DNA from 3 places in the Paenibacillus vandeheii genome. Region 3 is predicted to be linked to each of the others. Evidence: riboswitches for the same ligand, from Rfam matches in the RefSeq annotation. Region 3 holds a riboswitch; each other region holds the start of a gene.

What was found. Region 3 has a riboswitch for S-adenosylmethionine ahead of P5G61_RS25680 (methionine ABC transporter ATP-binding protein). Riboswitches for the same ligand answer to the same signal wherever they lie in the genome.
Region 1: linked by a shared signal. The riboswitch ahead of mmuP (S-methylmethionine permease) and the one ahead of P5G61_RS25680 (methionine ABC transporter ATP-binding protein) in region 3 are both predicted to bind S-adenosylmethionine.
Region 2: linked by a shared signal. The riboswitch ahead of metA (homoserine O-acetyltransferase MetA) and the one ahead of P5G61_RS25680 (methionine ABC transporter ATP-binding protein) in region 3 are both predicted to bind S-adenosylmethionine.

The regions. Positions count from the first base shown of each region.
Region 1 is NZ_JAROCD010000013.1:22,738-33,170, forward strand. Features, by position in the region: gene P5G61_RS23925 (ABC transporter ATP-binding protein) at 1-433, opposite strand, end outside; gene P5G61_RS23930 (DUF8171 family membrane protein) at 426-1,313, opposite strand; gene P5G61_RS23935 (MurR/RpiR family transcriptional regulator) at 1,707-2,540, shown strand; gene P5G61_RS23940 (methyl-accepting chemotaxis protein) at 2,937-3,797, shown strand; gene P5G61_RS23945 (spore germination protein) at 3,948-5,642, shown strand; gene P5G61_RS23950 (spore germination protein) at 5,670-6,767, shown strand; gene P5G61_RS23955 (Ger(x)C family spore germination protein) at 6,764-7,966, shown strand; SAM riboswitch class I at 8,051-8,153, shown strand; gene mmuP (S-methylmethionine permease) at 8,241-9,653, shown strand; gene mmuM (homocysteine S-methyltransferase) at 9,631-10,433, shown strand, end outside.
Region 2 is NZ_JAROCD010000012.1:200,542-210,974, reverse strand. Features, by position in the region: gene P5G61_RS23720 (YhgE/Pip domain-containing protein) at 1-1,262, shown strand, start outside; gene mqnC (cyclic dehypoxanthinyl futalosine synthase) at 1,589-2,725, opposite strand; gene P5G61_RS23710 (trans-sulfuration enzyme family protein) at 2,970-4,163, opposite strand; gene P5G61_RS23705 (aminotransferase class I/II-fold pyridoxal phosphate-dependent enzyme) at 4,156-5,343, opposite strand; gene metA (homoserine O-acetyltransferase MetA) at 5,368-6,285, opposite strand; SAM riboswitch class I at 6,519-6,644, opposite strand; gene corA (magnesium/cobalt transporter CorA) at 7,098-8,033, shown strand; gene P5G61_RS23690 (HRDC domain-containing protein) at 8,123-9,124, opposite strand; gene P5G61_RS23685 (ROK family protein) at 9,308-10,186, opposite strand; gene P5G61_RS23680 (MOSC domain-containing protein) at 10,257-10,433, opposite strand, start outside.
Region 3 is NZ_JAROCD010000014.1:199,900-210,332, reverse strand. Features, by position in the region: gene P5G61_RS25725 (TetR/AcrR family transcriptional regulator) at 1-550, shown strand, start outside; gene P5G61_RS25720 (hypothetical protein) at 580-747, shown strand; gene P5G61_RS25715 (Cof-type HAD-IIB family hydrolase) at 1,102-1,851, shown strand; gene P5G61_RS25710 (DUF456 domain-containing protein) at 1,855-2,346, shown strand; gene P5G61_RS25705 (putative polysaccharide biosynthesis protein) at 2,407-4,035, shown strand; gene P5G61_RS25700 (DUF2515 family protein) at 4,168-5,448, opposite strand; gene P5G61_RS25695 (thioredoxin family protein) at 5,590-5,934, shown strand; gene P5G61_RS25690 (COX15/CtaA family protein) at 6,218-7,168, shown strand; gene P5G61_RS25685 (Cthe_2314 family HEPN domain-containing protein) at 7,385-8,113, shown strand; SAM riboswitch class I at 8,241-8,383, shown strand; gene P5G61_RS25680 (methionine ABC transporter ATP-binding protein) at 8,510-9,544, shown strand; gene P5G61_RS25675 (methionine ABC transporter permease) at 9,545-10,204, shown strand; gene P5G61_RS25670 (MetQ/NlpA family ABC transporter substrate-binding protein) at 10,284-10,433, shown strand, end outside.

The DNA.
Region 1 (10,433 bases), on a different contig from region 3:
ACATGGCAAGTGCGCGTTCGCCGAGCTCCCGATAATTGGGCAGTCCGTAATTGAGAGGTGCAAAGCAAGCCTCGTCCAGTACGGTAGGCCGCACCAGTTGGTTATCGAAGTCCTGATAGACGTAGCCGATCTTTCTGGACAGTTCTGCGACACTTCGGCCCTCGGCAGACACACCAAGCACATGGACATCACCGGAGAAGTCGCCTGTGTAGAATTGAGGGATTAGGCCGTTGAACAACTTGCACAAGGTGGATTTGCCGCACCCGTTGCCCCCGATAATAGCTGTGAAACTGCCTCGCCGTAGTTCTAGCGAAGCTCCGTTCAGGACAGGCTCTTCCGAGCCTGGATAGGTAAAAATGACATTTTGAATGGAAATGGCGGATTCCGGTGCAGTAATAAGGTCAGAGGTTGATTGGACATTATGCTTATGCATAGGGTCTGTTCTCCGTACCTGGGACACTTTTGTTCTTGTTGCGTCTCGCCCGCATGATTAGAAGGGTCACTATGGCGACCAGGGCCGCAGCACCGATGCTGATCCAGATCGAAGCAGAACCGTACTGATCTTCGTAATCCGTTTCCCACACTGCGAAATTGATGTCCATTTCGGACAGAGATTCCGCGCCAAAGGCCACTGCGAGCAGCAGCACACCGATGAGGATCAATTTTGGACGGAAAAAGCCGATGCCTTCATATTTCATACCTGGATTACGAGGCTTGATGCCGAGCAGCGGTTCAATTTTGCCGTAGAGCAGAGGAACCAGATACAGCGTCGGCAGAAGAGCGAACAGAATACCTGAGAACAGTACGTCATTCAGAAAGCCAACCCCTTCGATCAATACAACACTTTCCGCAAGTCCAGGAACGGCTTCCAGCTGCTCCACACCGATCCACACTTTACCGATATCCACCAGTGAACTGAGGAACTGATGAATGATGACTCCCGTCATGGCTGCGATTCCGACTTGTCTGCGATTACGTGGATCACTGACCATACGTCCTGCGACATACATGGCAAAGGAAAAGGTAATGAATTTCTCCAGCTCGCCCAAACCGCCGAATTGACCCAGCATCAGCTCACCGAAGATCACTTCGCCAAGAGCCGCGCCAAGGGCAGCAATCATAGGGTGAAACAAAATGCAGAGTGTCAGCGGAATGAAAGCAAAATATTCAACAGACAATTCAATGGGTCCAAGCTGGAGCTTGGGAATAAGCTCTGTGAACATGTTGGACAAGCCGTACAGTGACATGGAAAGCACAAACACCATCATTTTCTGTGAAGACGTCAGCGTATAACGCTCAGTCATCTTCTTCATCGTTACATACCCCCTGAAAGTTGGTGATCATCATAGCCACAGTCTAGGGGCAGAGTATTAACGGGAAAGAAGACATTTGTAAATCGAATGTAATTTTTATTACACAATCTAAATTTAATGAAAAAAATATTACATACATAAACGACTTCCTCTTCGTTCAACTGATATACTGAGTGCAGTACTATATAAATTGAACTAAACATTTACACGAGAACGTAGAGGACAGAAATAACCTGAAGAAGCGGAGCGTTCGCCTTTATCCCCGGATTTACCCCTTTATAAGGGATTCAAAAAAATCTGGGGATAACAGCGATCGGAAGGTTGTTCTGGCATCGAAGTGACAAGTGTAAATATCCTTTAATTCAATTTATATAGAAAAGGAGTGCATACGGAATGAATTTGTTTACTCATAAAGAACAGCTGTCACCAGGCCATCTGAAAATTGCTGATTTTGTTGAACGCAATCCAGAGGAAATCCTGTTCATGACAGAACAGGAGATTGCCGACAGGCTGGGAGTCAGTATTGCAACGGTATCCCGTTTCTGGCGTGCGGTAGGATATGATAATGCCAAAGCGTTCAAAATTCGACTTCGTACATCCGAAGACACCACACCTGCCCTCAAATTAAATAAAACAATCTCCCGCATGGATACCGACAGCCTTCCCGTTCAATTACTGGAAGCCTCGGTCAGCCATTTGCAGGAGACGTTGTCCCATATGAAGCAGGGGGATCTGGAGCACGCAGCAGCCATCCTTGCAGAAGCACGAAGAGTATATATCTATGCCCCTGGACCTTCCGCAGGTTTGTCGGAGTTATTGTCCTTTCGGCTGTCCAGATTCGGATTGACGGTTATCCACCTCGCTGGTGGGGGGCATGAATTGTTGGAATCATTGATGCACATGCAGCAGGAGGATGTTGTGCTGCTGATGTGTTTCACCAGACTGTTGCCTGAAGCAGAGGTTATTTTGGATTATTCCAGAGATACAGGCAGCAAAGCTGTACTTGTAACAGATCGGGAAGATCTGTTATACGGACTTGGTACGGAGTTATCTTTTTATGTCAGCAGAGGAGAACTTGGCGAATTTCATTCTATGGTTACTCCACTCCTGTTAATGGAGCAGTTGGTGCTGGCGGTGGGATTAATGCAGAAGGAGCAAGCACTGTCCAAGCTGGAGCGGTTAGCCGATCTGCGCAGTCGATATGCAGACAAATTGCCGCGAGGTTGAGGGCGGGCAGGTAGCGTGGCTTATGTAAAGTATGACTACAGATAACATCATATTTATGGCATGATATTCCATAAAATGGGGCGGTTAAACCGTCCCTTTTTGTGTTAGAATTTGCTCATGAAAAATAATGTTTAGACGGGTGGGTTATAGGGTATAAAAAGGCAAGCCGTAAACGAATTGTTGAAAATTGATTTGGGAGTGATCCAATTGACTGCAATTGGAGTATACAATAATAGAGTCGTCTCTATTCAGTTGAATACATAATTGCACTACAACAGGAACTGCCAGAATGAGAACGGTTTAATCATAGGAAGAAGTCAGGGAGTGGGGATCGCTTTGCCTATAGTAGATGTGGAAAAAAAAGATGTTGTTACCGATGCGCTGGTTATCAAGGCCATGGAGAAAAGTCTTGCTATGATTCGATTCAATCTGGATCGACGGGTCACTTATGTTAATGAAGTGTTTGCCCAGACGATGGGCTATACGGTGGCTGAGATGTTTGGCATGATGCATCAGCAGTTTTGCTTCGATGAATTTGTGAACAACCCCGAGTATGAGGCATTCTGGAGCAGTATGCTTAACGGTACCAGCTTTCAGGACAAGATTGAACGCAAGGATGCAAAGGGGAATTCCGTATGGCTTGAGGCAACCTATATGCCTGTCTATGATGAATTGAATCAGAACATAGTGGGTGTGTGCAAAATAGCTACAAACATAACTACCCGTCAGAACAATATTTCAGCTGTAGTTAATGAATTGAAGTCGATGTCACATGATATGAATGAACATGCTGATATCGGCATTGAGCGGAGCCGTGAGCTGATGTCCAGTATCACGTATATATCTGATGTTTCCTCCCAGAACCGAGCGACACTGAATCATCTGCAAGAACAGGCACGTTCGATCCAGGGTGTCGTTAAAACGATTCGCGAAATTGCATCGCAGACCCAACTTTTGGCCCTGAACGCTGCGATTGAAGCGGCACATGCAGGCGAATATGGGCGTGGGTTCGATGTTGTAGCCAAGGAAGTACGCAAATTATCGGCCATGGTCGAAAATTCCATTAATGAGATACGGGATAGTGTGAATGGGATAACGAAAGAGATTGCGAACATCTCTGGTGGAACACAGCAGGTTGAAGGATACGTGGAGCGTAGCCAGCAGCAAATCGAGGTGGCGCTGAATGATTTTACTACCATTGCAGCGTCTGCACACCTACTGGATGCGAAGGCACAGCACGTAAGCAAAATCGTATAGATAAGGTAAATTCCATAACCCTATAGTGAAGTGGGTGCCAATGAGGCATCTGCTTTTTTTGTTGTTCAGAAAAAGAGGGAATTATTGAGAGTGATTGGGGAAACAATACTCAGTGTTATCAAGAGAGTCTAGATAGGTGAGGTGAGTCGGATGTGGTCGAGAATACATACTTATTTGCCGGAGTGGCCTATTTGGGGCCAGGCCTTTTTATTAGCTATCATACCGATATTGATCATGAAAGGATACAAGGTGCTGCGATTATCCCTTAAAAAAGGAACCTTCTCCACTAAAGATCAACAAAATCAGGATGCTGTGTCTGAGTCTTCTTCTCATGAAGAGACTGGAAGTTACGCAAATATAAGGCTTACCGGGAATTATGCAAAGGATCTGATTAGTGTAAAAGCAACGTTTGGCCAAAATGCAGACGTATGTATACGGGAGTTTGTAATAAGAGGAACCAATACGCCAGCAGCTGTCGTGTACGTAAATGGATTAGTTGATCATGATCGGTTAGATATGCACATCTTTACACCCCTTATGATTGAGGGGATCCCCGAAAAAGAATGGCATATATTCGAAGCACCGAGTGATGAAAATGAACTCAAAGTTTACGTGAAAAATAGTCTTCTGCCTGTTGGTGAAGTTCAGGAAGTGGAGACGCTGCAACAAGCGGCCCAAGCGGTTTTTATTGGGAAAAATGCTGTGTTTATTGATGGAATGGCCGGAGCTCTTCTTGTCGGTTCAGCGAAGGGGAAAAGTCGTAGTCTAGAAGAGCCGGTATCGGAGGCACTGATCCGTGGGCCAAGAATCGGTTTTACCGAGCGGTTAAGCGACAACACCGGAATACTGCGGGAGTTTGGAGGCAACAATGCGTTGTTTATGACCAAGCACCAGGTCGGTACTCGGGTCAAAAAGGACTTAATCATTGTATATATTAAAGATATTGCCAGTACTGATCTTGTCACCGAAGTGGAGAAACGTGTCCTGAATATGGATATGGATATTATGTTGGAGTCCGGTTATGTGGAACAGCTGATTGAAGATGATGAGTTGAGCCTCTTCCAACAGGTTCAGAACACAGAGAGACCCGACCGCGTAATCAGTGGTCTGTTAGAGGGACGTGTAGCTATCTTACTGGATGGAACACCCTTTGCTTTAATAGTGCCGTCGACCTTCAGCATGCTGCTTCAATCTCCTGAAGATTATTACGAGCGCTGGATCCCGGGGTCGTTTTTGCGTATGCTTCGTTTTTTGGCGGCCGCAATCGCCCTGCTAGCGCCAGCTTTGTATATCTCCTTTATTTCGTTCCATCCGGGCCTTATTCCGACCAAGCTGGTTTTAACCATTATTCAAACTAGACAAGGGGTACCTTTCCCTTCTGTTATTGAAGCGTTGATTATGGAAATTGCCATTGAAATTCTGCGGGAAGCAGGAATTCGTCTTCCCAAGCCAATTGGACCTGCTATGGGAATCGTAGGCGGTTTGATTATTGGGGATGCGGCAGTACAGGCCGGAATCGTCAGTCCGTTTCTGGTTATTGTGGTGGCTGTTACGGCGATTTCTTCGTTCTCAATCCCTACATATAGTGCCGGTATAACGCTACGTATATTGCGCTTTGCAGGTATGTTCAGTGCAGCAATGTATGGATTGTTTGGGGTTGTCATGTTTTTCTTGTTGCTCTGCAGTCATCTGGTTCGTTTAAAAAGCTTTGGAGTACCTTATGTCACTCCGGCTGTACCATACAGCCTGTCTGACTGGAAGGATTTCTTTATTCGAGCACCTTTTAGAATGATGAGAAAGCGTCCAAGCATGATGCATCCAAAAGACCCTGACCGCAAAAAGTAGGCAAATCGGATATCCAGGAGGTGAACCATGACTCGTAAACAGGACCAACTGACGACAGTTCAAACCTCAGTTATTATAATCAATTACATGTTGGGCGCAGGAATCCTTACCCTTCCTCGAACTACAGTAACGGCTTCCAATACCCCTGATGTATGGATCTCCATTATATTGTCAGGTCTATTGGTTATGTTGTTGGGTACCATCCTGGTCACGCTGTGCAGACGATTTCCAGGGAAGACTGTTTTCCAATTCACTGAGGAAATTACAGGTAAATGGATCGCTTATGCTTTGGGCATAACGATTATCTTGTATTTCATTACCATTTCTGCCTTTGAAATCAGGGTGATGGCAGATGTCACCGGATTATATTTATTGGAAGGAACTCCAGTATGGGCCATTGTCATGGTATTTATGTGGGTCGGCTTTTATTTGATCTCAGGTGGTGTAAACCCCATGGCTCGCTTATATGAGATCATTTTGCCCATCACACTTATTCTTTTTGTGCTAGCCATTTTTCTGAGCAGTGAGCAGTTTGAGATTAATAATTTGAGGCCTGTGTTGGGAGAGGGGATTATGCCTGTTCTCAAAGGAATTAAACCTACGACACTGGCATATACGGGTTATGAAATCATGTTTGTCATTATGGCTTTTATGAAAAATCCGGAGAAGGGGAAGAAGGCCATGGTCTGGGGGATCCTTATTCCTATGGGAATCTACTTCATTACCCTGGTTATGGTTATCGGGAGCTTATCCATTGAAGGCATGAAAACAAGAACATGGCCAACCCTTGACTTGATGCGCAGCTTCGAGATTGAGGGGTTGGTCTTTGAAAGATTCGAATCCTTGTTGCTGGTGATCTGGATTATGCAGATTTTCTCTACTTTTACGATTACCCATTATGCTGCTTCTCTCGGATGTTCACAATTGTTCAAGAAAAAAATGATGCCATTTCTGATTATTTTGCTTCCCATCACTTACATTATTGCTATGCTTCCACAAAATTCAAACGACACGTTCAAACTAGGAGATACTTGCGGAAACGTTTCTATTTATTTGTTTGGTGTTGTACCGCTATTGCTTTTGCTACTGAGTATGATCCGTAAAAAAGGAGGAAAGCACAATTGAACAGATTCATAAGGAAATCAATCATGTTGTTCACGTTGTTGCTGCTCGTTTTTACCTCAGGGTGCTGGAGCAGTAAAGAGATCGAAGATTTGAGTGTTTATGTGGGTGTGGGATTGGACTTAGCCGAGGAATCCAAATTTGAAAAGAGCATTAATGCACAGGGAGGTCACTATCCCAAAAACAACAATTTTACAGCTACCGTACAGATTGTTCCACGGATCGGGCCAAAGCAAGAAAATCAAAAGAATGCCGGGGCTTCCGAGGGGCAATCTTTTTTAAACGAAAGGTTAACCGGGGACTCCCTGTTTCAGATTTTTCGTCAGTTTGCTCTGAGAAGAGACCGGCCACTTATTGGTCATCATTTAAAGGTCATTGTTGTTTCTCATGAGTTGACGAAGAAATACAGTCTTGAGCAGCTGCTTGATTTTATTTTGCGAGATAATGATATCCGTCCCAGTTCCCTTGTTATGGTGAGCCATGGAACAGCCCTGGAAGCTCTTAGCTCTAATGAGCCGGGTGAAATCCCAGCCTTTTATTTAAAGGGGGTGGTGGCAAATGCTTACCGCTCCAACAAGATTCTTCCGGCAGTAACTCTCGCAAAACTGGACGGGAAAATGCAGTCGGGATCAAGCTTTTTGTTGCAAAATGTCCTTACAGCGGAAGGTGAACATAAATTCTCAGGGGCAGGGATCTATAAAGGGGAAACGAAAAAATGGGTGGGCTCCTTAAACCAGATCGAACTTGAAGGATTGTCATGGATTACAGGGGACGCTCAGGCCGGGGCTGTGAAGTCGTATGCTAAGCCTCATGGACACACGGTAACCTATGAAATTAAGTCTACCAAGACGAAAATAACGCCAAAAGTCCAAGGAGATGATATTTATTTTCACGTAAAAGTTGAATCGGAAGGCCAACTTATGGAAGATTGGAGTTCTCCAGAAATTCCTTCAACAGATACGTATATTAAGGAATTGGAGGGACAATTCGCTGATACAGTTAAAGAACAAATACAGCAGGTTTTGAACAGAATGCAAAATACGTATCGGGTTGAAGTGGCCGGATTTGGAGAGCAGTTGCGTATCAAATATCCGAAGGTATGGAAAAAGGTCAAAAAAAATTGGGATGAAACGTTTAGTCAGATTCCCGTAACCTATGATGTCAAAATCAACATTATAGATGCTGGATCATCGACGGATTAAAGATGAAGATGTATATATAGTTATTCCATAATATTTAATTGTTGACACAACCATGATAGATCGCTATATTTATAAAAAATCATTTTCTTATCCAGAGAGGTGGAGGGACTGGCCCTTAGAAGCCTCAGCAACAGATCTGAAGGATACTGTGCTAATTCCAGCGGGTGAACAGCCTGATAGATAGGAGCGTTTGTTTTTATTTGTCAGTTACGGCGCACTCTTCAGGAAGAGTGTGTCTTTTTGTTTTTCTGGATGAAGAATTAGGGGAGCAGGCATGGATAACAACAAAGATACAGGGCATTTTCAGCGCAAAATGCAAGCACGGCATGTGGTCATGCTCTCACTTGGTGGAGTTATCGGTACAGGTTTATTTCTTAGCTCGGGTTATACCATCCAGCAGGCAGGACCGATCGGAACGATTCTGTCTTATCTGATCGGAGCGATTGTCGTTTATCTGGTCATGCTCTGTCTGGGTGAACTTTCGGTTCATATGCCGGAGACAGGTGCATTTCATAGCTATGCGGCTAAATACATTGGGCCGGCAACAGGATACACCGTGGCTTGGTTGTATTGGCTAACCTGGACGGTTGCCCTCGGTTCCGAATTTACAGCGGCCGGTCTGCTGATGCAGCGCTGGTTCCCTTCTGTGAATGTTTGGATCTGGAGTGCAGTGTTTGCGCTCATGATCTTCCTGTTCAATGCGTTAACCGTTAAATTTTTTGCGGAATCAGAGTTTTGGTTCTCATCGGTTAAAGTCCTTACGATTGTGGTCTTTATTATTATTGGTGCGGCAGCCATGTTCGGCATTATTCCAATGGCAGATTCGGAACCTGCCCCTTTTCTAAGCAATATTACAGGTTCAGGGTGGTTTCCAAATGGGGCTACTGCGATACTAATGACGATGCTTGCCGTAAACTTTGCGTTCTCGGGCACGGAATTGATCGGAATTGCAGCCGGGGAGACCGAGAATCCGGAGAAGATCATTCCAAAAGCGATCAATACCACGTTGTGGCGTTTAATTATCTTTTTTATTGGAACGATTGTTATTCTCTCAGCGTTATTGCCGATGTCGGATGCCAGTGTTCTTGAAAGTCCATTCGTGGCCGTGATGGAGCGGGTCGGTGTCCCTTACGCAGCGGATATAATGAATTTTGTCATTCTGACGGCGATTCTCTCTGCGGCCAACTCGGGTCTATACGCTTCTTCGCGCATGCTGTGGTCACTCGCGGATAAAAAGACGATCTCTCCGTGGTTTGCCCAATTGACCAAGCGCGGTGTACCGCTGAATGCACTTCTGATTAGCATGGTCGGGGGCGGTCTGGCTTTGCTGTCCAGCATTATTGCCCCGGGTACTGTGTATATTACGCTGGTGTCCATCTCAGGCCTCGCGGTTGTTGTGGTGTGGATGAGCATCAGCGCTTCACAGTATATGTTCCGCAGGCAATATATTCGAGAGGGTAACTCGGTAAAGGACCTGGTTTACCGAACGCCGTTTTATCCGGTGGTACCGATTATTTCGTTTGTATTATGCCTGGCTTCATGCATAGGTATTGCCTTTGACCCGACACAGCGAATTGCGCTGTATTGTGGGGTTCCATTTATTGCAGTATGTTACGCCGCGTATTATCTGACAGAACGTGTGAACAAGAAAAGAGGACAAGTACATGACGCAAGCACAACAGACTAACCCCATAGAACAGATCCTACGTAAACATCCGGTCATGATTCTGGATGGAGCGCTGGCCACGGAACTCGAACAGCATGGGTGTGATCTGGATGATCCACTATGGTCGGCTCGTGTATTGCTCGAGAATCCAGATGTTATCGTTCAGGTCCATGCGGATTATTTCCGCGCAGGAGCCGACTGTGCGATTACATCCAGTTATCAGGCGACGGTGGATGGCTTCCGCAAGAGAGGAATCGGAGAGCAAGAAGCGTTAGACCTGATTCGCAAGACGGTGCAGCTGGCTGCACAGGCAAGAGATGACGTATGGGCAGAAGTGCAGGACGGGGGATTTGAAAACACGGCAGTTAAACCGGAGGGCAATCTGGTAATCGGCACGGAACGTCAAACGTCTGATTTGGAGACAGGGGTCTTGGCTCGGCCACGACCGATGGTTGCTGCATCCGTTGGGCCCTACGGCGCTTATCTAGCTGATGGATCGGAGTATGTCGGTCACTATGGTGTCTCGGACGAGACGTTAAGCGCGTTTCATCGTCCACGGATCACAGCCTTGCTGGAAGCAGGGGCGGATATTCTGGCCTTTGAGACGATCCCATCCTTGCAGGAGGCACAGGTATTGATCGCTTTATTAAAAGAATTTCCGAACGCCTATGCATGGCTCTCCTTCTCATTAAAAGACGGGACAGCGATCAGTGAAGGCACGCCATTGGAAGAGTGTGCACGATTGTTAGGAGCTGAACCTCAGCTTGCTGCGATTGGGCTGAATTGTGCTCCCATGGAACT
Region 2 (10,433 bases), on a different contig from region 3:
AATTGCTGCCTGGCTCAGCTAAATTGAATCAAGGTCTAGCTGACGCCCTTAAAGGAAGCGACGGGTTAGTTTCTGCCATGAAGCAGCTGAACCAACAAATACCTGTGTTGGCCCAAAGTACAAATCAACTGTTTGAAGGAAGCCAGGAATTAACAGATGGTTTAACATCACTTTCCTCGGGCAGCCAGCAAATGGTCGTAGCTGCTGGTCAATTTGGTCCTGGTGCGGATCAATTTTCTACCGGTGTCAAGCGATACTCCCAAGGATTAGAGCAGCTTAGTGTAGGAGCACAGCAAATGGGTGGTGGTTTGAATCAACTGGCAGCTGAATCGGGTGAACTGTCCAAAGGCTCAGCAGCCATTACACAAGGTCTCTCCTCTCTTGCCTCCAATTTTCCAAATCTAGTAACAGGCGCAGAGAAACTTTCTGGAGGGGCGGAGCAGCTTCATGACGGTTCTTCTTCATTACTACAGGGTTCAAATGATCTGAATGATGGTATTGTTCAATTGGAATCAGGTACTGACGAATTAAATACAAAATTGAGTGATGGTGCAAAGCAGATTGAGGACGTGAGTCTCAAAGATGCCAATGCCGAAATGATCGCCAAGCCGATTAACCTGGAAAAGCAGGAATACAGTAGCGTTCCTAATTATGGTCATGCACTTGCTCCATATGTTTTAATTCTTGGCCTGTTTGTTGGTGCCATTGCCTTTAATCTGGTATTTCCCCTTACCAGTCCTGCCGGAAAAAAAGCATCTGGTTTTTCCTGGTGGTTAGGCAAATTCTCGGTTGGTGCATTGCAGGCAACCTTAGCGGCACTGATTATGGTAATCATAATGGTACTCGGGATGGACCTTCAGGTTGACAACCTGCTGCAATTTGTCGTTCTGGCGATTACCGCGTCCATAACATTCATGTTTTTCGTTATGCTACTAAATGTAGCTTTCGGAAATGCGGGCCGTTTGTTGGCCATGGTCATCCTCGTGATTCAACTTGGTGCAAGCGGTGGTATGTTCCCTATGGAACTGACCAACAAATTTTTCAACGCACTCCACTGGTTATTGCCGATGAGCTATGCAGTTGAGGGCTTTAGAAGTGCTCTTACCTCCAGTATGAGTGCTGGGCAATTTGGTTCAAGCATGATGGGGCTAATCGGATTTATGATCCTCTTCAACGTGTTACTACTGTCCGTAATGGTTGTTAAATCTCGAAAAAACGCTTCTTTTTCTAACCATAATGATGCTGGATCATTATCTATATAATAAAGAAATACTATTTTTAGCTAGCAAAATTAAGACCAGGCAGAAATTACAATTCGCCTGGTTTTTCTTATACACAAGAATACATTATTATTATGGTCATACTCTGCTACTCGCTACCTACTCACCTAAGTGGGGAACTTTGAGTCTAGTTCTTACTATAATGCAACAGATCTTACCCTTCTGTTAACAGACCTACAGAGTTACCTCCCCTGCGGACATATTTTAAGAGCCCGCTAAACTCTCCTTAAGGAGTAGTCTGCGGGCTGGTTCCCATTCTTACACATCAAATGATCCGTATCGATGGGTCAATAATTAACCTATTCGTATTAGTTCTGCATAACAAAATCTTCATGAATGGCGTTCTCTTCATCAAACGTGCGCAGGATATCATATCTTGTGTTACGCTGCGCCGGAATATAGCCCGACTCCCGAATCAGTTGTGTAATCGAACTAATGTTGACTTTGTACGTCGCGCCTGCAGCAGATACCACATTCTCTTCAATCATGGTGCTACCAAAGTCATTGCAACCAAATTCAAGTGATTTTTTGCCGACTTCAGGCCCCATCGTTACCCATGAGGATTGAATGTTTTTGATGTTGTCGAGTACCAGTCGACTGATCGCTACCGTCTTCAGGTACTCTTCCGGTGTCTGACGCTCCAGCTTCAGATTCGTATTATCCGGTTGGAATGTCCAAGGAATGAACGCCAGGAATCCTTCGGAATCATACTTGTTCGCAATGCACTCATCTTGAGCTTCACGTACACGAAGCAGATGCAATGCGCGCTCTTCCATCGTTTCACCAAGGCCGATAACCATCGTTGCGGTTGTGTTCATACCGATACGGTGAGCTGTCTGCATCACGTCCATCCAATCGCGCCATGAACCTTTCAGACGGCTGATTTTGCGGCGTGTACGGTCATCCAGGATTTCGGCACCACCACCAGGCAGGGAATCCAGTCCCGCTTCGTGAATCGCACGAACAACCTCTTCCAGAGTAAGACCGTCGGATACTTCAACCATTTTCATAATTTCAGCAGGAGAGAAGGAGTGCATCGTAATATTAGGAAAACGCTCCTTGATCGCTTTAAGCAGGTCCGTGTAATAGCTAAACGGCAGATTCGGATTCGTTCCGCCCTGCATCAGAATTTCGGTACCGTTCACGTCTTCGGTTTCCTTGATCTTCTGGAAAATGACTTCATCGGGAAGTACATACCCTTCCTCAGAGCCAGGTCTGCGGTAGAAAGCACAAAAACGGCAGTACACATCACACACGTTCGTGTAGTTGACGTTACGCCCAATAACAAATGTTCTGTATGGTTCGGGATGCATGCGTTTTACAATCACATTGGCGGCTGCCCCGATTTTGTCTACTTCATTCGATTCAAACAGCTGAATCGTGTCTTCCAAGTCCAAACGTTCGCCCCGAAGGGCTTTATCTAAGATACGGTCTACCGTACTCATCGTAAAAAAGCCTCCCTCATGAAGAGAAAATAGTATCACGATCCGTCCCAACTTGTTCATATAGATGAAAGTTTTGGTGGCAACATCGCATTTCTGTACTCCACATATCGTAACACAGGTTACATGTGAAAAAAAGCACCTTATGCGCAGGTGCTTTAAAAATTAATAAAAATGTTTACATATGGTATCTATTTCATTTCTTTTTCAGGCGCGCTCTAACACCCTTGTTTCAATACTACCGACTCTACGAGTCCTGAAGTGCTTGATCCAGATCGGCAATCAGGTCATCGATGTCTTCCAGTCCAACCGAGAAACGCAATAATCCGTCCGTGATTCCCCGATCACGACGAACCTCAGCCGGCATAGCCGCATGAGACATCATCGCAGGATAAGACAAGATACTTTCAACCGCACCCAAACTCACGGCAACAATTGGCAATTTCACACGGTTAAGTACAGCCTTGGCCCGATCGCCTGAACCGACGTCAAACGACACGACCGCACCATACCCGCTTGACTGACGTTCGTGAGCTTCACGGCCGGGATGATCCAGCAGCCCCGGATAAAATACAGCCGTAATATCACTGCGTCCACTGAGCCAGGCTGCCAGCTTGGCAGTGCTCTGTTCACTGTGTGCCATGCGTGCACCCAAGGTCTTCATGCCGCGCATCAGCAGCCAGGATTCCTGAGCACCCAGCACAGTTCCCAGTCCATTCTGCAATTGTTTGAGCTGTCTTCCCAGTGAATCCGTCCGTGCAACAGCTAAACCTGCCAGCACATCACTGTGTCCGCCAAGAAACTTGGTGGCACTATGTACGACAATATCCACCCCGAGCTCGATTGGACGTTGGTAGTAAGGTGTCATAAAGGTGTTATCAAGAATGGAGATTAACTCCTGTTCCTGTGCCCAAGAGGTGACCGCAGCAATATCCGTGATCCGAAGTGTCGGGTTGGATGGTGTCTCCATATAGACTGCCTTCGTATTCGGTTTAAGCGCTGCCTTTACTTCCGCAATATTGGTCATATCCACAAAGGTAGTCTCAATCTGCATCCGGCTCAGAATGGAAGTAAGCAGTCGATATGTACCTCCATATACATCTTCCGTTACAATCATGTGATCTCCTGCGGAGAACATCATGAACACACTGGAGATGGCAGCCATGCCGGAGGAATAGGCGAATCCGCGTGCTCCACCTTCCAATAATGTAATGTAATCCTCCAATGCCTGACGAGTCGGGTTACCCGAACGGCTATAATCATGTTGAGGCGGATTGAAAATATCAAAATGATGGAATGTGGAGGCCTGGTAAATCGGCACGCTGGAAGCCCCGGTTGTTTTATCGATTTCGTCACCGAAATGCAGCAGCTTGGTATCAAACTTCAGGTCGGAATGAACATTCCGATCAGGATTGTTGGCATTATTGTTTTGCTCACTCATGATGCGCTCCTCCTTCAATCTCCTGCTGTGCAGCTGTGAGTGCATTGCCCAGATCGGCAATCAGATCTTCGGCATGCTCGATCCCTACAGAGAAGCGCAACAGACGGTCATCCACACCTACAGCGTCACGAATTTCAATCGGGATATCCGCATGGGTCTGTACCGCAGGATAGGTCATCAACGACTCTACACCCCCGAGGCTTTCCGCAAAGGCAATCAGCTTAATATGACGCAGCAGCGGTTCAACATAACGGGCATCCTTTACTTTGAAAGAGAAAATGCCTGTGTTCCCACTCGACTGTTTATTCTGTATTTCAAATCCGGGATGATCCGACAAACCAGGATGATACACTTCGTTAACGGCTGGGTGTTCCAAAAGATACTTGGCAATCGTCAAGGCATTATACTCATGCCGCTCCATACGAAGAGCAAGTGTCTTCATACCTTTCATCAACTGATAGGAGTCGCTTGGAGACAACACTGCACCAATGGAATTGTGCAGGAATGCCATTTCGGCCGACAATTCTTCCCCTTTGGTAATAATTAATCCGGCAAGGACATCATTATGACCACCCAGATACTTGGTGGCACTATGAATGATGATATCGGCACCGAGTTCAATTGGACGCTGGAAGAACGGAGTCAGTAGTGTATTATCCACAATGGTCAGCAAGTTGTGGCTCTTCGCCCAGGAGCAAACCGCTTCCACATCCGTAATCATCATTAGTGGATTGGTTGGTGTCTCAATAAATACTGCTTTTGTGTTCGGCTGACGGATACTTTCCAGAGCTGCAAGATCATTGGTATCTACGTAACTTGCTGTCACACCGAATCGAGACAGGATGCGTTCAAGCAAACGATACGTTCCCCCGTACAGATCCAGCGATACAATGAGATGATCTCCTTGACCGAATAAAGCAAAAATCGTTTGCAAAGCCGCCATGCCGGAGCTACAGGCAAAACCTGCATCCCCCGACTCCAATGCCGCCGCTGCTTCTTCCAATACTTTACGGGTGGGATTGGTCGTACGGATATAATCAAACCCCGTGCTTTGTCCAAGCTTCGGGTGGCGAAACGCAGTGGATTGATAGATCGGAAAATTAATGGCACCCGTTACCGGTTCATTGATGGACCCGATTTGAGCCAATCGGCTTTCGATTTTCAACTTGTTGTCTTCCATTGCAGCATCCTCCTGTAATGTCGATTAAATTTGCGGACCAATATCGTAAGGCGTCTCTTGATACACATAGTAATTGAGCCAATTAGAGAATAATAAGTTTGCATGTGCCCGCCAGGTGGCTGGAGGTACACAGGAAGGGTCGTCATTCGGGAAATAATGTCTTGGCAGAGCAATATCCATGCCTTTGGATGCATCCCGGTCATATTCCCATTTTAATGAAAGCGGGTCATACTCGGCATGTCCGGTAGCGAAAATTTGTTTGCCGTCTTTGGTAGCGACCAGGAAAATACCGGCTTCCTCCGATTCAGCCAAAATTTCGAGATGTTCATTCTTTTCAATATCTTCACGGCGCACTTCCGTATGTCGGGAATGCGGAACGTTAAATACTTCATCAAATCCACGCAGCAAAGGCACGTTGGATCTGTTGATCGTGTGTGAGAATACGCCAAAACATTTTTCATCCAGCGGAACCTTTGGAACTCCGAAATGATGGTATAAACCCGCTTGGGAAGCCCAACATATATGCATGGTCGAAGTCACATTGGTTTTGGTCCATTCGAAGATCTCCTGGATTTCTTTCCAATAGTTCACGTCTTCAAAATCCATTTGCTCTACAGGAGCTCCTGTAATGATCATGCCGTCAAAACGGCGGTGCTCAATCTCGTCAAAGGTTTTGTAGAACAGGTCCAAATATTCCTGGGATGTGTTCTTGGACGTATGAGACTTCGGATGAACCAGAACGATATCTACCTGAATGGGTGTGTTACCTACCAGACGAAGCAATTGAGTTTCTGTCGTTTCCTTAGTAGGCATCAGGTTTAATATAGCGATACGGAGCGGACGAATATCCTGCTGATAAGCGGATGTCTCGTCCATGACAAAGATGTTCTCTCCTGCGAGTACTTCCTTGGCAGGCAGTGTGTCTGGAATTTTGATTGGCATAGTCGTTCTAACTCCTCCTTGTGCATAAATAGATGCAGCCACTGCGGGTGCGATACGATTCGCTCCGTACAGTTATAGACTGCCATGAGCTTGCCTGCAGGCGCTGAATTGCAACCACATTGCTGGCGGCAAGCTCAAGTTCCTTAGCGAAAATCACTGCTGAGAAGTCGGTGCATATAACAAAGACCTTCCTCGGATTCCGAGAAAGGTCATATGTAAATAGATATGCGCCTCTCTCATCTCTCAGTTACAACAGTGTCAACTTGGACACTTGGTCGCTGCAAGAATTAGCACCGTGCGGTATACCGCCGGTTGCCGGGTTTCATCGGGCCAGTCCCTCCACCTACTCTTGATAAGATTTCGCTTTATTTAATTGTAAAATCTAGTGTGGTTCACCGTTTACTTTAAAACATTAATCCCCTCACGTCAAGGTGTAGTTCAATGTCTGTTCATCTGGATCGGAACCGTTCGTCAGCCGTTGTCATACACTGCTCCAGGGCGCGAAATCGACACATTTTTGCGCTTGAAAGGACTCTGTACCAGCGGTATACTAGACAAGTGTTGTAAACCCTTATGTGAGAGGTGACATATTCAATGGATGGCGACCCGAGGCCTGACTGGCAGCCGAATTCCGACAAACTGCATAGAGAATTGATATCAGCATGCCGGCAGCGGGACGTTACTTCCGTTTGGTTATAAAGCGAACGCAGTCCTGACTTCCAGGATCCGCTGCCGACCGGCTGATCTGTTCTTTTTGCGCCCATATTGATGAAATCCGCCCATTTGGCGGGTGCAGAAGGAGTAGATGAACAATGAAAATCCGGTTGGTAAACAACGGTGTATTTATTCCGGTGGATGACATTCAGCAGGCGCTGACTCCACCAGCGGAGGGATTTTACTGGATTGATGCGGACGTAGACGATTTGGCGGTACTTCAACCGCTATTCATGATGCATGATCTGGCTGTAGAAGACTGCTTGAGTGACGAAGAACAACGTCCGAAGATTGAAATTTATGAGAGCCATTATTTTATTGTTATTAATAGCATTCGTTTTGATGATGAAGAGATTTTTTTACGTGCCGTCAACCTCTTCCTTGGCAGACACTTTATTATCAGTGTGACCAAACAGAAAGTCAGTGAATTGAGAACATTGAAGCCGATCCTGTGGGAACAGGAGATCAGTACGCCGGATAAGCTGTTGTATCTGCTGGTTGACTTGATTGTTGATAATTATTTTACAGTTGGTGACCGGATTGAAGCGCGCATTGAGAAGCTTGAAGAAGATATCCTGATGCATACCAAGAAGTCTCATCTGAATGAGATTATCGGGCTGCGCAGTGAGATTCTATGGCTGAAGAAAGTACTGGGACCTCAGAAAGAGGTCATTAATACACTTAACAAAAAAGATCTGCGTCTTATTGATGATCAACTGCAGAAGTATTTCAGTGACATTTATGAGAATGCTGTGAAAATATCCGAAACCTTTGAGACTTATCGCGACTTGATGGGGAACTTGCGAGAAGCTTACCAATCCAGTATCGCCAACCGGGCGAATGAGATCATGCGTGTGTTCACCGCCATTACGACGGTATTCATGCCGCTGACGGTCATCACCGGCATCTATGGTATGAACTTTACGAACATGCCTGAGTTGAACTGGAAGTATGGTTATTTTGTGGTCATTGGCCTGATGGTGACACTGGGCCTCAGCATGTTCTTTATTTTCCGCAAAAAAGATTGGGTTTGAACTAACAAAGACGAAGCGCTCCTCATCTGGAGAAACGCCTCGTCTTTTTTTGTACGCTTATGAATGACAACTACCGATCTATGTTCAATCTAGCCCGCATGCTGCTCCGTCTCTGTGTGACGACGAAACCGGATTCGAATCATGCGCAGTCTTTCGTAAACCTGCTCCAGATTGCCTCCGCCAGGCTTCTCTTCTCCATACACTTTATGTAACACAGGCTTCAGAAACGTATCTCCCAGCTCCTCGTAGGCGCTCCACACCGCTTCTTGCTCTTGTTCAGGCATGATAGCGAGTTCCGCGTCCAGCAGACAATCTGTGTCATACCCCTCCAGATCCAGTGTCTCCAACAGCTCAATTAGCTCCCGCCGGGATAATCCGGAACGATTCACGATCTCTTCCAGCGTATGCCCTTCCTTCATGCCTTCGAGTACCTGCTTGCGTGTAGTGAATTTGTCTAATTCCTGCTTGTATTTCTGCTCTCTCTGTTTGTACAGCCAGCTCTCATATTCCTGTTCTTTCAGCACCGTATACACCCACTCTAGCGGAAAAGACGTGGAACGTTCCAGTGCATTCGTAAGCTCCAGCCATTCAGCTCCGTACTCGGACGCTTTACTCTCTCCTACGCCAGGCAGTTGCATCAATTCATCTATCGTTTGTGGAACAAATGCACTGATCAGGCGCAACAGCCGATTCGTTGCAATAAAATAAGGGGCCTTCCGATCAGACGCTGCTCTCTTCCTGCGCCATATGCAAAGATCCATATACAGCCCCTCATTGCCATATAATTCACTGTAACAATGAAGACGCTGACCGCCATAGCTGCGCGACTTCAAATCATCATTTTCGTGAAACAAACCCTGCAGCAACGGACGATACCCTTCGCCCATCTGTATCGCTAACTGATGACGATAAACATGCAACAGTTCGTCCCAAGAGCTTCCATCATACCAGATAGCATCTACACGATCTCCTTCCTCATATCGGCTCCATCCCAGATGCCACTCCCCTTCTTCTTCACCAATCCACAGCTGAGCATGCTCTTCATTCTGACCTGACATTCTGGATAACCTGTTCATGAAAATGACTTCCATTTCTTGTCCCTCCTTCAATAGTTCAGCTCGACACAGTCTGTATTGTGCTATCTTGAACAGCACAAAAAACACCTCTCCTGCAAAATCCATGCAAGAGAGGTGCTTCCTCATTAACCGTGCTATGCTGTTGCTCATATATTACCACAATGGAAAAATTCGTCAACCATTAGTTTATAAAGCTATTTACTTGTTCAAAGCCAATTTTGCCAGCGCAAGTGAACCGCACAATCCCGCATTATCACCAAGTCCCGGTGAAACGACATATTGGTCAATTTTGGACTGAAGTGCAGGATGCTGAACGTATCCGGCGAGCAATTCCTGCAATTTGCTGCGAACCATTGGGAACAGATGCTCCTGTTTCATTACGCCACCACCCATTACAATTTTCTGCGGAGTGAGGATCAAAACATAATTCATCAAAGCATGCGCCAGGTAATGCGCTTCAATCTCCCAGGCCTTGTGATCGGCTGGCAGTTCGTAAGCCGGTTGTTCCCAACGTTTATTAATGGCAGGACCTGCAGCAAGGCCTTCCAGACAGTCTCCATGATAGGGACAGAACCCTTCATACGTATCTGCGGGATGTCTGCGTACAATGATGTGTCCCATCTCTGGATGTGACAAGCCATGGACCATTTTTCCACCTACAACTGCACCTGCTCCAATACCCGTTCCAACCGTAATATAAAGACAGCTATCCAGGCCTTGTGCAGCCCCCCAGGTTGCTTCCCCGAGTGCTGCACCATTTACATCTGTGTCGAATGTCATCGGTACATCAAAGTGCTCCTTGAGCTTACCAATCATATTGTACTGTCCCCAATGTGGTTTCGGTGTTGTTGTGATATAACCATAGGTCGGACTTCCTTCAATCGGATCAATCGGACCAAATGAACCTACACCCAAAGCTTCAATGCCTTTACCTTCAAAAAAAGCAATGACTTGAGCCATCGTCTCTTCCGGTGTCGTCGTTGGAAAGCTTACGCGTTCAAGAACTTCTCCTTCTTCCGTACCGATACCACATACAAATTTGGTGCCTCCAGCTTCAATTGCGCCTAAAATCGTCATGTTAGTCACACTCCCAAGTAGTTTAAAATTAAAATGGATCTTCCAATCTGCTCTCTGAACGAAGGCATGGTTAATCCAGTTCAGCAGCTTCGAGCTTGGCCAATCGCTTCAACAAAGACTGCTTCCAGCTGTCGGACAGCGTTGAAATGGCCAGCAACGCACGCATACCAACCGCATCATGCTTCCCCTGATGCATAATTCGATTAGCTTCCAGAATGGTCATTGATGCAGGGTCCGTGCTTATTCG
Region 3 (10,433 bases):
AGCCATTCTGCAGGAAGAAGGGCCAGAAGCCGTCACTGTGCGCAGAGTATCGCAAAAGATGGGCTGCTCCACCAAGATCATTTACAATTTGTTTGTCAATAAAGAAGGTCTGGCCCAGCAGCTGTATCTGGAGGGCTGCAAATTGCTGGCCCGGCGTTTTGAGGAAGTGCCGCTGTCCTCTGACCTATTGCAGCATTTGCTGGATTTGGGCGAAGCCTTCTGGCAGTTCGGGCAGGATTATACCAGCTATTACAAGCTGATGTTCGGAGGGGCTTTTGCCGAGTTCAAGCCGGATGCAGAGAGTATGCAGGGAACGATGACCGCCATAAGCCGTTTGCAGATTCTAATCAGCAACGCCCAGCAGCAAGGACAGATTTCGGACCAGGAAGAGACCGGGACTCTTGTTAGCACGATATGGGCATCGCTGCACGGTGTAATCCACCTGTATATGGGCGGGTTCCTTGCTGATGTCAATGCAGCCCATACCGTATACAAACAAACAATGGATTTGATGTCCCAATCCTTATTTGCAGTATCCAAGCCAGACTGAGGAGCGGACAGGGGATAATTGCATTAATCATGGCTGCGGGGTATTCGACCCGTCTCTATCCGTTAACCAAAGTTTACGCCGAAGTCGCTGCTGCCGGGTTCAAGGAGCCGTACCATTCTGGATCTGCTGATGGGCCGTCTGGAGGTGCTGGAGGAAATTGCGGAGATGCGGGATTGGCTGGGGAACAGGCAGAGTGACAAAGATTAAGCTAAAAGCGGTTCATCCTGTAGGGGGTGGACCGTTTTTTGTTTAGAAAATTATACAATACAAAAAATGTGCTGTGTCGAGTGTGGAATGCTGAAGCCTGTGCTTGAGTTTATAGTATCCGAGTGTTCGTATGAACTGAAGGCCGGAGAATTCCCAGAGTTGTTCTGTCCGGGTGTGAAGGTTCATCCACATTGCGGGTCACTTTGTTGCTGGTCAACGATCTGTGGTAAAATATCGTTAGCTGTGACGTCCGGAGCATCCGCCTACGCGGATGCCGGGCGATCTTTTTGTGAGAGTTTGTTGGATAGGAAGAAGTAGAGAGACAACTGAGGAGGAAATACAACATGAGTGAACTAAAATACAAATTGCTTGCACTCGATATGGATGGAACACTGCTTAACGATAATCATGAAATCACACAGGAAACCGCCAAATGGATTCAGATCGCCATTCGCCGGGGAGTGCATGTGTGCCTTTCAACAGGAAGAGCCGTGTTTCATGCGATGCCTTATGCGGTACAGCTTGGGCTGGAGACCCCGATGATTACTGTTAATGGCAGTGAAGTATGGAAAGCTCCGCATGATCTGCATATGCGCCATCTGATGGACCCGGCATTGATCCGCAAAATGCAGGAGATTGGCGAAAAATATAATAGCTGGTACTGGGCATACTCCGTGGAAGAGCTGTTCAACCGTGATCGCTGGACAGACAATATCGAAGGTCTGGAATGGTTGAAATTCGGATTCAATACCGAAGTGGATGAAGTCCGTCATCAAATTATGATGGAGCTGCAACAGATGGGTGGCCTGCAAATGACGAACTCCTCACCTGTTAATATTGAGATTAACCCTGGTGGTGTATCCAAAGCGAGCGGTGTAGCTGAAGTCTGCAAGCTGCTGGGCATAGAGATGTCCGAAGTGGTCGCTGTTGGAGACAGCTTGAATGACCTGGCCGTCATTGAAGCTGTGGGTCTTGGTGTTGCCATGGGCAATGCGCAGGAGCAGGTGAAGGAAGCGGCGGACCTGATCGTAGCGAGCAATAACGAAGATGGCATTGTCGAAGTCATCCGTGAACATATTTTGAAGGGGGAATAACCTTTGCTCGCAACCGTTGGCTGGATTTTGATTGTACTGCTGTTTGCGGTGGGGATGGCCGGAACGGTATATCCGATACTGCCTGGTGCTGTAGCGATTTTCTTCGCGTTTCTGGTCTATGGCTGGTTCTTCAGCTTTGATCCGTTCGGTGTGTGGTTCTGGATCATCCAGATTTTGATCGTAGTGGTGCTGTTCGTGGCTGATTATGTTGTCAGTGCCTGGGGCGTGAAGAAATTCGGCGGCTCCAAATTATCGACGACTCTCAGTACGATTGGTGTTATCATTGGCCCATTTGTCATTCCGGCGTTCGGCCTGGTACTGGGGCCATTTATCGGTGCTTTTATCGGGGAACTGATCGGAGGGTCTTCACCTGCCAAAGCGTCCAAAGTCGGATTTGGTTCTGTGGTGGGGCTGTTTACAAGTACCGTGATGAAAATTATTTTGCAAATCGTCATGATTGTTCTGTTTATTATCTGGGTGGTAAGATTCGCATAGACGTTCAATAGCGGCTTCAACTGGATGCACGTCGTTGTGGGGGAAAGAAGGGGAATTGGCTTGTCTAAGAAGGAAACATTCATTAGAGGTACGCTCATTTTGGCGGCAGCTGCACTGATCGCGAGGGTACTCGGATTGGTTCAACGGGTGCCGCTGGAGCATATCCTCGGCGATATCGGTAACGCATCGTTTACCATCTCCAATACGGTATATTTAATGCTGTTAACTGTAGCTACAGCGGGTATACCAAGCACGCTTAGCAAAATGGTGTCGGAACGTTATGCGCTGGGACGCGCAAGTGAAGCACAACAAATCTACCGTGCAGCCCTGATCTTTGCGGCTGTGGCCGGGGTAGTCATGTCTGCTTTATTGTGGTTCGCGGCACCTTATTATGCGACGTACGTAGCCAAAGTACCGGAATCCGTGAGCGCCATTCGAGCCTTGGCTCCAGCTCTGCTGCTCTTTCCAGCCATCGCCATGATGCGTGGATATTTCCAGGGTCGCGGCAACATGACGGCAGGCGGCATTTCACAGATTGTGGAACAGTTTGCACGCGTAGGTACAGCAATCATCGTGGCGTTTGTTATGCTGCAATGGAATTACGATGATCAAACGATTGCTGCAGGGGCTTCATTCGGGGGTGTATTCGGAAGCATCGGTGCGTTTGGAGTCATGCTGTACTTCACCTTGAAGCTTCGCAAAAATGACCGTGCAGCGCAATTGAATTACGAGCGTGTAGAGCAACTGCCTATGAGGGGCATCTACAGTGATATATTCAAACTTTCGATTCCAATTGTATTATCTTCACTGGCTGTGCCGGCAATTAACTTTATCGATTCATCGCTGGTAGTTCCGCTGCTTAGCGGTCGGATTGGACTGGAAGAAGCGACAGGTGTACTTGCGATCCTCGGTGCCAAGGCCCAAAGTATCGCAGGTATTCCTCCAATTCTGGCTATCGCTCTGAGTCAATCGCTTGTGCCAGTCATTTCGGCAGCTTTTGCACGCAAGGATGAGGTTCATCTGAAAAATCAGGTGACGCTTGCTTTGCGCATTTCGATTCTGACAGGAATGCCAATCGTTATCGCGCTGTGTGCGGCTGCATATTCCGTTAACGGGTTGCTGTTCACCAGTCCAGACGGGACACCCATCATTACATTGCTGACGTTCGGTACCATTTTCCAAATTACAATGATGACCACCAACTCCATTTTGCTTGGTGTGGGCAAACCACGGATTACCATGATCAGTGTGGCAGCAGGTATCGTGGTCAAACTTGTAGCGAGCCTGATTCTGGCTCCGATCTTTGGCATCTACGGGATCATTATTGCGACCGCATTGTGTTTCCTGGTTATTACGTACCTGAACCTGCGGGTGCTTCGGAAAATTGTTGATTTCTCGATCATGGGTGATCGCTGGAAAGGATTCATCATTACCGTACTGCTTGCGGCGGGTGTTGGTTTTGCGGCCAACTGGGCAGGGAACTCCATCTTTGATTTATTCCTGCCAACACGTGTATCTTTCCTCGTTACCTGTCTGTTTGTCGGTGCGCTTGTGGTTGTTGTGTATCTGGTACTCATGGTCGTTCTGCGTGTGCTTCGTAAAGACGAGCTGGGCAGTTACCCTCGTATTTTGCAAAAGATACTTCGTCCGCTCATGCGTCTACAGCGCGGAGCCGGGCAACGTGGATAACTATCAGCACACAATTCACAACTTCGTTATCTGTTTGAAATAAGTACAAGCTCTGTCTGCTATCATAGCGGACAGGGCTTTTTTTGTAATGAGGTATTCCATAGAAACGGGAAGCGTCGACATCGAATTGTTTTAATGCGTCAAGGTTTGGGCATCATGGGCCAATGCGGTTTTTAGCATGCCATACCGATGTTCATGACTCATCTCGAACAGCCATGGGCGGCGCGGGGCAGTGAGATGACCGAGACAATCGCGATTTTGCAGCCAATCCTGCCTTGTTATCGGTTCGTACGGGGTATCACCCCATACGGCTAACAGTTCAGGACTGTATAACCGTTGTCCTTCCGGCAGCCATTCCTGATCCAACAGCTCCTGGCTATAGAGCTCAGCTTCTCCGGCTTCATCTTCATGTGCGGTGAACAGACCCGGCCAATATTCAGCACGTGAACCATGGTGAGGAACCGAGCGCGCAAACTCCAGCACCTGTGTGAAAACTTGTTCGACTCCAAACAGCATCGCATATAAGCCTTTACCAAACATAATTCGCTCATCCAGCTTGCCAAAATGTTCAATTACCCGGCCTGCCAGACCCTTTTCACGTCCTAGTGGGAAAACGATATGATTCAACCCGGCCAGGTTATGCAGATGAAATGAGGGTTTGGAGAGCACTTCTTTTTGAAAATAAGGATGCTGCACCACCCGGCTCTCGATATAGTTCTGCTCATTAATAATTAACGCCACACTCAGCAGCGAGCTGCATCGCTCCAGCCAAAATCGTTCCCAGAACGGTGTCATGAACGCCGATACATGAAAATGGGACAACAAATGAAAACAGCTCCGGCCGATCCGGCGGCTGTTCATATACAACAGAAGCTGGGGATACGCATCCTGAAAAATGAGTGCATTACAACGCTCCAGCAATCGGTACATGTGTTCACGGTCGGTTTGATTTTGCAGATTGTGCATAAGATCACTCTGAAGATCGGTCATATGATACCCGCCGTTGCGGGACACCATATGGGCAAGCAGGGCCCAATGCAGCTCTGGATACTGTTCATAACATTCCAGATATGCTGCTGTGCGAGTAATGTTACTGCGGTTGTTTTCCTGCGTTAATGTTTTGATCTCTTCCAGAATAATGCAGTCCTCTTCACAAACCAGTGCGCTAAGCGTATTTCGGGCAAAAGCACTTTCGTTTCCAGGCAGCAGGCGCTCCACCTCAGCTTGTAAGGTTGCAGCCATATTGGAGTCCCAATCCATATCACGCAAGGGATGACGAAGCAGTGTAGAGGCCTGCCAAGCCGCCTGTTTACCCCGCCACACTTCCCGGGCCGCACCTGGGATGGATCGGACCATCTGCAATATTGAACCGTGATGGGCAGACTCGGAGGCATTCGTTTTAATGGAAGTCATGACATGACATCCTTTCCTGATCATCTGTATACTGCTTGTTTTTAATGCTGTTGATTTAAGTATGCGCTGAATATTTGACTTCCACTCCGCAATTTGCTTCACTTAGAGAATAAGACAAGGTATAGAAAGGAAGATGCTGTGATGGAAAAGATAACATCCAAACCGGAATTCGATGTGGCGATCCAATCTCCGCGTTTAACTGTTGCCGTATTTAAGGCGGATTGGTGTGGTGATTGCAAGTTCATCGATCCCTTTATGCCTGAAGTTGAGGAAAAGTTTGCACGTGAGCTGACTTTGGTTGAGGTCGATGTGGATCAGGTGGGGACAGTGAGCGAAGAGCAAAATATCCTTGGCATTCCAAGCTTTGTAGCGTACACGGATGGCCGGGAACTCGTTCGATATGTGAACAAACTGCGCAAGTCGAGAGAAGAAATTGAGCAATTCCTGCAGCGTGCAGTTGAGGTATATAACACAATCCATAAATAAAGCATGACAGGTTCACCTTGTTAAAGGTTATAATTAAAGGAACGCCATTTCTCTTGAAATAGGGAAGTGGCGTTTGTATTTTTAACATTTTTCGGGGAAGCTAATGATGTACATAGGTCCTAATAAATGGCGGGTCAACTTTTCGACAGACGTTAACATTTTGTCACAAAGCGCGGCGTCAATGACACATTTATCCGGTATAATGAATTTAGTTGTGAAATAAGTGTCAAAGTATCGAATCAAGCGGAGGATGTAGTTCTTCGCCATCTTAAACCAACAGCGGGTGAGAAAAAAATTGAAGCACTTAACCTTGTTTAAATGGTTAACCGTATTAACTTGTCTTGTCATGTTTCTGGCTACATTTGGCGGAGGCGTAGTAACCCGAACGGAATCAGGCCTCGGCTGTGGCGCAGAATGGCCTTTATGTAACGGAAAACTTGTGCCTGCGCACACTGTTGCCTCACTTATTGAATTTTCCCATCGCGCTGTAAGCGCACTGGCAGGGCTATTGTCCATAGCCTCTTTTGTAGCATTTTTGCGGTTTGGCAAATCACGCCGTGACCTGCAATTATTTTCATTGTTAACGCTGATATTTGTTATCGTCCAGGGAATTATGGGGGCCTTTGCCGTCGTTTTCTCCCAATCTTCCGCAGTCATGGCACTGCATTTCGGCTTTGCACTGATCGCCTTTGCCAGCTCCTTGATGATGGCGCTTGGTATTCGGCAGGAGGTTCGCCACGGTGGATTGGAACGACTCAATCGATATCCGCGGGTCAGTAAAGGTTTTCGTAATCTGGTGTGGTTCTCCACGATCTATACGTATCTCGTGGTATATACTGGGGCATTCGTGAGCCATACGGATTCGGCAGGAGGCTGTTCCGGCTTTCCGCTCTGTAACGGACAGATTATTCCTGAGCTCTCGGGAGGCGTGGCGGTTGCTTTCGCTCACCGGGTAGCGGCTGTTTCATTAGTAATTGTCATTGCAATCCTCGGTCATTTTGCGTATCGCAAACATCCTGATAACACAGAGCTAAGAGCGTTAGGTGTCATTTCGGTTGTGCTGGTTCTGTTGCAAGTGGTCATTGGTTTTGGACTGATGCTTACAATGAATCGCCCGGAAGTGTACATGTTCGTGGCGCTGGCGCATATGCTCGATATTGCCATTTTATTCGGTGTACTAACCTATATGAGTTTCCTGGTGTACAAGTTGCATCGGCCCGTTAACCGGTTCTAATATATCCGAATTATTGTAGTTCAGGGGATGAATCCAGTGAAGTTCACCATCCGATGATGTACATCATTGGACAGGTGAACTTTGTTTGATGTGAGGCGTGTCAGGGCACCCTATTGTAAGCAGCGGTCATACGTTTACTCTGATTTCCGATTTTGTTTAAATATGATGAATTATGATTATTTTGATGATCTGATGAGTGGAAAGAGGAGGCTATATATGCTGCGAACGTTGCTGGGTGAAAAGCCGCGTAAAAACGAAGGGATACTGAAGGATGCAATAGAGGCAATGGCGGACACGCTTGAGTTATTTCAGCGACAGATGCATGTGGACCATGATCCAACCCATGATTATCGTAAACTGTATGTGTGGACCCAGGGACTCATCTCCTCGTTGGATGAACTGGAGCAAAGTTGTTTTGCTGCTTCCCATTTTCGTCAGAAAGTCAAAGCGGGCTCTACGGATGATATGACGTTACCCGAAAAAGCGGAGTATGCCCGTTATGTCTACTTCTATAAGGATGGCTTCATCCGATGTTTTGCCATTCTGGATAAGTTAGGTACAGTGTTGAATGAAATATTTGAGCTGAATACGACCAATGTTAAAACCCATTTTTCTTATTTTACCGTATTAAGACAGTTCGGATATGACAAGCTGCATCATGATCTTGCCAACGAACTGATCCAGATCAAAGACTCTTACCGTGAGCCAATGAGCAAATTGCGCAAACGAAGAAACATGGAGATTCATTACATGAACTCCGAAATGCAGGATGATCTGTGGCAGCTGCACCAGACTTTGCAAGGGAAAGTGAAGCTGGAGGATCTGGATCAGCATCTTTTGGAACTCCGCCAGGGTGTGGATATGGTATGTGAGACGTTAAAAGCAGCCTATGGCTACATCAACAAGAAGTGGCATAAGCAAGGAATAACTCCATCCGGAAAGTAATTAGTTTGAAATATTTCCCTTTGACAAATCGGAATACTTGGATTATACTGAGTTCCTGATCGACAGTTAGATGGAATTAACAATTATGACATTAATATTATAACTACTGAACTTATAAATTAAATATTTCTTATCGAGAGCGGCGGAGGGACAGGCCCGATGAAGCCCGGCAACCGATTTATAACTGCATGACAGCTGTGTCATTCTTTATAGATGTTAGGTGCTAATTCCTACAAAATGTGTGCAAGGCACAATTTTGGCAGATGAGAAGGTATAATCTTTCACGTGAAGAGCCCTTTTTGTTTCTGCAAAAGGGGCTCTTTTTTTGCATCGAAGGGGAGTTTTCCTTTCATTCGGGTAAAGATACATGTAAGCAGTGGGAAGGAGCAAGTAATTTTGATTGAATTAAAAGGTTTAACCAAGACGTACGGTAAAGGTTCAAAAAGTACGACGGCCTTATCGGATCTAAATTTGAATATCCGCAAGGGTGAAATATTCGGAGTTATCGGTCATTCCGGTGCAGGCAAGAGTACATTGATCCGTTGTATCAATTTGCTCGAACGCCCGACGGCCGGTGAGGTTTGGGTGGATGGAATCAATTTAACCAGTCTGGGCAAGACCGATTTGCAACAACAACGGCGTAAGATCGGCATGATTTTTCAACACTTTAATCTGTTATCCTCAGCTACGGTATATGACAATGTTGCTTTTCCTTTGAAGCTCGTCAATACACCCAAGGCTGCAATAGATCGCAAAGTGAAGGAAATGCTCGCATTGGTTGGATTAGAGGACCACAGCAATAAATACCCGGCTCAACTGTCAGGCGGACAGAAACAAAGGGTGGGTATTGCGAGAGCACTCGCGAGTGATCCGAACGTGCTGCTGTGTGATGAAGCCACATCTGCACTTGATCCCCAGACCACCGATTCGATTCTCAAGTTATTGCTGGATATCAATGAAAAGTACAACCTCACCATTGTTCTGATCACCCATGAGATGCACGTGATTCAGAATATCTGTGATCAGGTGGCGGTTATCCATCAGGGAGGCATCGTGGAGCAAGGTCCGGTGACGGAAGTATTCCTCAAGCCGCAGCATGCAATCACGCGTGACTTTATGATGCGGGACCATGAGGTGGGAATTGCATTGGAAGAGACTGCACTGGCGAGTGCAGATGTTTCATTGCAGACGGACGGATCTTCTAAGCTTGTGAAAATATCCTTCCTGGGCAATAAAACCTATGAGGCGATTTTGTCCAGAACGGTTCGCAAAACAGGAGTGGATTTCGCCATTTTGCAAGGCACCATTTCGACGATCAAACAAGTTCCTTATGGGCAGCTGACCGTTCGGTTTGAGGGACAGTCAGATGAGATTAACTTCACCATTCATGAGTTAATCGCCCAGGGACTTGATGTGGAGGTGCTTCGTTAAATGGATTTTTCAACAGTACGTTGGGAAGAAATCGGTAAGGCTTCAATTGAAACCCTGCAAATTCTGGGAGCATCGGGACTGTTCACGATCATCATTGGTTTGCCGCTGGGCGTATTGCTGTTCATGACAGCAAGGTCGGCTTCAATCAAGTCTCAAGTGGTGTACACTATACTATCGTTTATTGTAAACATTTTGCGCTCAGTGCCATTTATCATTCTGATTGTTGCACTCATTCCGTTCACGCGTTCACTGGTCGGCACAGCTACAGGCGTACTGGGTGTTATACCACCGCTCGTCATTGCCGCTGCTCCATACTTTGCCCGGTTGGTGGAAACTACACTGCGTGAAGTGGATCGAGGCGTCATCGAAGCGGCACAGGCGATGGGAGCTTCAACCGGACAGATTGTAAGGCGTGTGCTTCTGCCAGAGGCATTGCCGGGTCTGTTAGCCGGAATTACCATTACCATCGTTACCCTTGTCTCCTACACGGCGATGGCGGGAATGGTTGGTGGTGGAGGGCTGGGAACATTGGCAATAAATTATGGCTACTATCGATATCAGAATGAAATTATGATTATAGCTGTTGTATTTATGGTCATTCTGGTGCAAGTGCTTCAGATGGCTGGCGATCGTTTGGTTAAATGGTTCACCAGGAAATAACACATATATAGCATTTGCCTAATTCGGTATCGATTTGGTGCAAAATGCAAAAAAAATTATTGGAGAAGGGGTTTTACACATGAAAAAATGGTCTTTTGCTCTACTAAGCATGTTGCTGATTGCGGTTCTTGCGGCTTGCGGAAACAACAAGGATTCCGACAGCGGCGCTGACAATGCTGGAGGCGCACCGCGCACCGTCGAATTGAAAGTGGGAGCATCACCTACACCA